One region of the Mesorhizobium sp. M0923 genome, then DNA from elsewhere that is predicted to be linked to it. Evidence: predicted binding sites of a transcription regulator. Region 1 holds the regulator's gene; the other holds the start of a gene.

Region 1 (3,413 bases):
CGAATTGCAAGCCGACTACACGATCGTCATCGTCACCCACAACATGCAGCAGGCGGCGCGCGTATCGCGCCAGACCGCCTTCATGTATCTGGGTGAACTGGTAGAGTTCGACCGGACCGAGAAGATCTTCACGTCGCCCCGCGAGAAGCGCACGCAGGATTACATCACCGGCCGCTTCGGCTGAGCCGTTCCGATCACGCATATGAGGACAGGACCATGGGCGAACACACAGTCGCTTCTTTCGACGAGGATCTCGAGCAGATCAGCAAGCTGATCCGCGACATGGCCGACCTCGCCGGTTCGATGGTCGGCGGGGCGACCAAGGCCCTGTTGAATTCTGACAACGTGCTGGCGCAACGCGTCGTTTCCGACGATGCCATCATGGATGCGCGTCAACGCGAACTGGACGACCGCGCCATCACCCTGATCGCCAAGCGCCAGCCGATGGCCCACGATCTGCGCCATGTCGTCGGGGCGATCCGCATGGCCGGCGATCTCGAACGCATCGGCGACCTTGCCAAGAATATCGCCAAGCGTGTGAGTGCGGTCGGCCTTAGCGTCACACCGCGCGACCTATCGCATTCCATCGATGCGATGGCGCAGCTGGTGCTCATCCAGGTGCAGGGCGTCATCGAGGAGTATGCTGCAGGCGATGCGGCCGCGTTGGCCAAGCTACGCGCCGCCGACGAGCGCATCGACGTCAAATATACGTCGGTGTTCCGCGAACTGTTGACCTACATGATGGAAGACCCGCGCAACATCACCGCTTGCACGCATCTGCTGTTCTGCGCCAAGAATCTGGAGCGGATCGGCGACCATGTCACCAACATCGCCGAAAATGCGTATTATGTGCTGACCGGCGAGCAATTGCCGGTCAATCGTCCGAAGCAAGACGAAACGACAATGTCCGCACCGGCGACATGATGGGGGTGCCCAGCCGATGATCGCACCACGCATAATGGTGGTGGAGGACGAGGAGCCGTTGGGTGTGCTGCTCCGCTACAATCTCGAATCCGAAGGCTACCAGGTCGAGGTGGTGACACGCGGCGACGAAGCCGAGATCCGTTTGCAGGAGAATGTGCCCGATCTTCTGGTGCTCGACTGGATGATACCAGCGGTTTCCGGCATCGAGCTCTGCCGCCGGTTGCGGGTGCGCCCCGAAACCGAACGGCTGCCGATCATCATGCTGACCGCGCGCGGCGAGGAGAGCGACCGGGTACGCGGTCTTTCGACCGGCGCCGACGACTATCTGGTCAAACCGTTTTCGACACCGGAATTCATGGCCAGGGTCAAGGCGCTGCTGCGCCGCGCCAAGCCGGAAGTGCTGTCCAGCGTGCTGAAGGTCGGCGACATCGTGCTCGATCGCGAATCGCACAGGGTGTATCGCAAGAAGACCGAGATCCGGCTCGGGCCGACCGAATTCCGGTTGCTCGAATTCATGATGCGGCATCCGGGCCGCGTCTTCTCGCGCAGCCAGTTACTCGATAATGTCTGGGGCGAGACGATCTATATCGACGAACGCACCGTCGACGTGCATGTCGGGCGGCTGCGCAAAGCCGTCAACAACGGCCGCATGCCTGATGTCATCCGCACCATCCGCGGTGCCGGCTACGCGATCAGGGAAGATTGACCCGCCCAGTCAGGCTACGTTCTTTCTGACGCCGGGCCTCATTTGCGCGCCCGGCGCGAAAATCTGCTGGTCGACGAAGCTTAACGCCCGCATTGCACAGCCTTCGCGGATCAGCGGCAATTCGTTCGGCTCGGTATCGAAGGAGATCGAGCCCGAATGCTGGCCGCCGGCGGTCTGGGCGATGGCCTTCCGCAAGGCCGGCTCGATCAGATCAAAGGCGGCGGCACTGGCGCCGACCATTGCGACCGGTGCCGGATCGATCAGCGCGAACAGCGAGCCGAGACCGAAACCCAGCGCTTCGCCGGCCTTGCGGTAGGCTTCGCGTTCCGGCCCGTCCTTCTCGCGCGCCCGAACCGCCAGCGCGCGCATGTCGGCGTCGCTGACGTCGGCGACCGGTTGGCTGTCTTCGCTCATCTGCGTGGCGTTGCGCCAGATGGCGTAATTGCCGGCATAGGCCTCGATGCAGCCGCGCCGCCCGCAACGGCAGAGCGCGCCGCCCGGACGATGGATCATGTGGCCAAACTCGCCGCCCGAGGAATGCGTGCCGGTGAACAGCTCGCCCTTCAACACCAGCCCCATGCCGATGCCGTGCGAAAGCAGGATGGCGATGAAGTCGTCGCGATAGCGATCCGGATCGCGCCAGCGCAAAGCCACCGCCATCATATTGCAGTCGTTCTCCACCGTGGCCGGGATGCCGAATTCATCTTCCAGCATGTCGGCAAAGGCGATGTCCGTCTGGGGCGTGATCGGCGACCACAGCATGGCGCGTGCAGGGGAGTCGGTAATTCCCTGAATCGCCAGGGCGATGCGGGCGACACTGCGGACGTCAAGATCTGGATCGTCCAGCCGGCGCCGGACGATGGCCATGCATTCGCGGATCAGTTCGTCGCGCGGCATGGTCAGCGTGTCCAGCCGGCGCTGTTCCTCGGCGACCACCTGCCCCGCATAGTCGATGATGGCGGCCGACAGGAAATTCAGCGACAACACCACGGTCAGCACCGCCGCCGCTTCCGGATTGAGGGCGAGGCCGACCTGCGGACGACCGCGTTTCAACGAAACGGGTTCGCTTGCCTTGCTCTCGGCGAGGATGCCTTCCCGTATCAGGTCGGAGGAGATCGCCGATATGGTCGAGTGGCTGAGGCCGGTGGTTGCGGCGATCTCCGTACGCGATGGCTGGCCGGCCCGGCGCACGGCCGAGATCACCATCGCCCGGTTGCGCCGGCGCAAATCGTCATGGCGGATTCCGACCGACATCGTTTTGCTTTCCTCCCGGTTTGCCGCGGCCGCTCATGAACCGGAAGCCGTCGGTAATGCCGACAAATAATGTCGGATGAGGCAAATAGTGTCAGATGCAGGTGGCGCTGTCATCGTTTATTCCGAAGCTCGAAAAAAGTCGCAGCAACATCAAAATCCATCAGAATCGATGTTGACAGCAGCGGGAGATCGGGCCAGTATTTTTTCGAGGCTCGAAAAAATTAGCGCCTCTAAGCTGGCCTTTGGGGCCAATTGGTCACGCCGTACGCGGCGCAGGGAGGATATGATGAAGAAATTCACGACCGCCATTCTGGCGGGTGTCGCCATGACGCTGGCGCTTGCGTCGGTGGCGCAGGCTAAAGACAAGGTCATCGGCGTTTCCTGGTCGAACTTCCAGGAAGAGCGCTGGAAGACCGACGAAGCCGCAATGAAGGCGGCCATCGAGGCTGCCGGCGACAAGTATATCTCCGCCGACGCACAGTCCAATCCGGGCAAGCAGCTCACCGACGTCGAGAGCCTGATCTCGCAG
Region 2 (3,413 bases), on a different contig from region 1:
AGGCCGTTCACGAGGCCGACTGCATCGTCACCGACTGCTGGGTCTCGATGGGTCAGGAGCACCGTGCGCGCGGCCACAATGTCTTCTTGCCCTATCAGGTCAACGCGGCCCTGATGGCGAAAGCCAAGCCGGACGCGCTGTTCATGCACTGTCTGCCGGCGCATCGCGGTGAGGAGGTTACCGACGAGGTCATCGATGGGCCGCATTCGGTGGTGTTCGACGAGGCCGAGAACCGGCTCCACGCCCAGAAGGCGGTTTTGGCCTGGTGCCTGGGCGCTTGATCCGGGCCGCCTTGATCCGGGAGTTCGTGGTGCCTATCTCAGGCGCATCACGCAAATCGAGCGCGTCTCGTCGCATGCGCCCCGGAGGGCGGCATCGCCGCGCCCCGGAGCTTTGTCATGTTGGAAACTCGTCAATTGGCTGAACATCAACCCAAGCTCGGCGAGTTCGGCTACGCCGGCGACGACCATGTCGTGCCGTTTGAGGTCGGCCCGCTCGACGTGCGCGGCCGTACCGTCCAGCTCGGGCCGATGCTCGACGCTATTCTCAGCCGCCACGAGTATCCCGAGCCGGTGGCACGACTACTGGCCGAAGCCTGTGTGCTGACCGTCCTGCTCGGAACTTCGTTGAAGTTCGAGGGCAAGTTCATTCTGCAGACCCGCACCGACGGGCCGGTCGATATGCTGGTCGCGGATTTCTCCACGCCGCACGCGCTGCGCGCCTATGCCCGCTTCGATGCCGACCGGCTGGAGGCTTTGACGGCTGCCGGCGAGACGTCGCCGCAGACGCTGCTCGGCAGCGGCGTCCTGGCGCTGACAATCGACCAGGGCGCCCACACGCAACGCTACCAGGGCATCGTCCAGCTCGACGGCGTCACGCTGGAAGAAGCCGCACGCACCTATTTCCGCCAATCGGAGCAGATTCCGACCGACCTACGGCTTTCGGTGGCCAAGCTTCTGACGCCCGGCGTCGGCGGTGCCCGCGAGCAATGGCGCGCCGGTGGCCTGCTGGCACAATTCCTGCCGCAGTCGCCGGAACGCATGCGCGTACCCGACCTTCCCGGGGGCGACGGCGATCCGCGTGAGGAAATCCACGACCCGACCGACAATTCCTGGCAGGAACTGCTGGCGCTGCTTGGTACTATTGAACCGACCGAGCTGATCGATCCGACTATCGGCGCCGAGCGGCTGCTTTACCGGCTGTTCCACGAGCATGGTGTCCGCGTCTTCGGCGGCGTGCCGGTCGCCGACCAGTGCTCATGCTCGAGGGAGAAGATCCGCGGCATCCTCGAGGGTTTTTCCGCCGAGGAGATCAGAGACAGCACCGAGGATGGTAGCATTCACGTCGCCTGCGAATTCTGCTCGAAGCAATATGACTTCGACCCGGCGGAATTTGCAGCGGCTCAATAACGAGCGTCAGTGCGGCTGCCTTCGCAGAACTTGGGTTCCTCGCCCCGCAAGGCGGGAAGAGGAATCAAAGTGAACGTCAATTGACGGTGCGCCGCGTGCCTGGCAAATCGAGTGAGAAGGCGGGGATGGCGACGTCGAAGGTCTCGCCCCGCTTGTTGCGCATTGTGTAGTGCCCGACCATGATGCCGGACGGGGTCGAGAGCGGGCATCCAGACGTATACTGATAGCTGTCGCCGGGCTTGAGTCCGGGTTGCTCGCCGACGACCCCGGGGCCGCGCACTTCCTCGACCTTGCCGGTGCCGTCGGTAATGTGCCAGTAGCGCGACAGAAGCTGCACGAACTCGTCCGACCGATTGTCGATGGTCACCTGGTAGCCCCAGACATAGCGGTTTTGCGGCGGGTCGGAATGATCCTCCAGATAGAACGGCCTGACCTGCACTTCGATGTTGCGGGTGACGGCGCTGTACATGAACTGCTCCAAAGCAATGTAGACGGAACTTTCGACGCTCAGCGCAGTTTGATCAACGATGCGCGTCATCTCCTTGCCCGACTCAAGCGCAGGTGCCGAAAAACAATGTCATTTAAGTGACACATGACAATGATGGTGTGCAGGCTTGTGCCGGGCGACTCGGTGTTCTGTCGAATTGTTGAAAACGGCCGTCATGCGGCCAGCATTTCTGGAGTGACCAGATCTCGATGGAACCGACATTCGCAGCCGCCCTCTTTTCCATAGCTCTCCTTCTTTCAAATCTCGCCAGCATCCTGTTAGCTTCGCTGAAGCTGAAGCGAGCAGCTAGGATCGCATCGCCGGCCGCCACCGTGCCACCGGTATCGATCGTCGTCCCGGCGCGCGGCGTCGAGCCGTTTACCGAGGAGACGCTGGAGCGCGCCTTCTCACTCGACTGGCCGCGCTACGAACTCATCTTCTGCGTCGCCCATGCCGACGACCCCGTGGTCAAGTCGATCACCACTGCAATGGCGCGTTTTCCGGCTATACGCGCCCGGCTGCTCGTCGGCGACGACCGCATCAGCGGCAATCCGAAACTCAACAATTGCGTGAAGGGTTGGGAAGCGGCGCTTTATCGCTGGGTCATCCTTGCCGATTCCAACGTGCTTATGCCGAGCGATTATGTCCAGCAGCTGATGGCGGCATGGCGGCCCGACACCGGCCTCGTCTGCTCGACGCCGATCGGCTCGCGGCCTGAAGGGTTTTGGGGGGAGATCGAATGCGCCTTTCTCAACACACTGCAGGCACGCTGGCAGTACGCTGGAGAGGCGCTCGGCCTTGGCTTCGCCCAGGGCAAGAGCATGTTGTGGAACAAGCCGATGCTTGACGCCAATGGCGGCATCCGCGCACTGGCCGCCGAGATCGCCGAGGACGCCGCCGCGACCAAGCTGGTCAACCGGCTCGGACTTCGCGTCAATCTTGTCGCTTCGCCCTTCGAACAGCCGCTCGGCCGGCGCACGCTTGGCGAGATCTGGTCTCGGCAGGCGCGTTGGGCGCGGCTGCGCCGCGTCACCTTCGCGCTGTTCTTCGCCCCCGAGATCCTGATCGGCGCGGCGCCGCCGCTGCTGCTTGCGCTGATCGCGGCGGCTGACGCCGGCGTCAGCCTGCCGGCAACCGCCATCGCCGTGCTGGTCGCGGCCTACCTGCCGGAATGTGCCTTGGCCTGGTTCAAAGGATGGCACCTGTCGCTGCGCACCATCCTGGCGATGATGGTTCGCGACTGCATGCTGCCGGCGATATGGGCGCGCGGCTGGCTGAGCGGCGCCGTCGACTGGCGCGGCAACGTTATGACCATCCAGACCAAGGCCGTCGCGGAGCTGGAAGAGACCCCGTCCGGCGCCTGATCGGCGCCCCCCGCTCACCTCTGTTCGGTCAGCCCTATCCGGCGGCTCTCAGCGCTTGCTCGATATCTTCGAGCAGATCGTCGGTATCTTCCAGGCCGACGGAAAGCCTGAGCGTGCCCGGCCCGATGCCGAGCTCGGCGCGGGCCTCATCGG

The links. Region 1 encodes PhoB, which activates phosphate uptake and scavenging genes when phosphate is short. Its sites were predicted from a motif close to TGTCATNNANCTGTCAT; they were not measured.
Region 2: the regulator PhoB is predicted to act here: its motif matches at 1,985-2,001, upstream of NKH89_RS08500 (ceramide glucosyltransferase).

What each region holds. Positions count from the first base shown of each region.
Region 1 is NZ_JAMYNW010000003.1:61,749-65,161, reverse strand. Features, by position in the region: gene pstB (phosphate ABC transporter ATP-binding protein PstB) at 1-184, shown strand, start outside; gene phoU (phosphate signaling complex protein PhoU) at 217-924, shown strand; gene phoB (phosphate regulon transcriptional regulator PhoB) at 941-1,630, shown strand; gene NKH89_RS06285 (ROK family protein) at 1,640-2,884, opposite strand; gene xylF (D-xylose ABC transporter substrate-binding protein) at 3,171-3,413, shown strand, end outside.
Region 2 is NZ_JAMYNW010000004.1:87,181-90,593, reverse strand. Features, by position in the region: gene argF (ornithine carbamoyltransferase) at 1-281, shown strand, start outside; gene NKH89_RS08510 (Hsp33 family molecular chaperone) at 399-1,409, shown strand; gene apaG (Co2+/Mg2+ efflux facilitator ApaG/CorD) at 1,486-1,878, opposite strand; gene NKH89_RS08500 (ceramide glucosyltransferase) at 2,106-3,260, shown strand; gene NKH89_RS08495 (O-succinylhomoserine sulfhydrylase) at 3,295-3,413, opposite strand, start outside.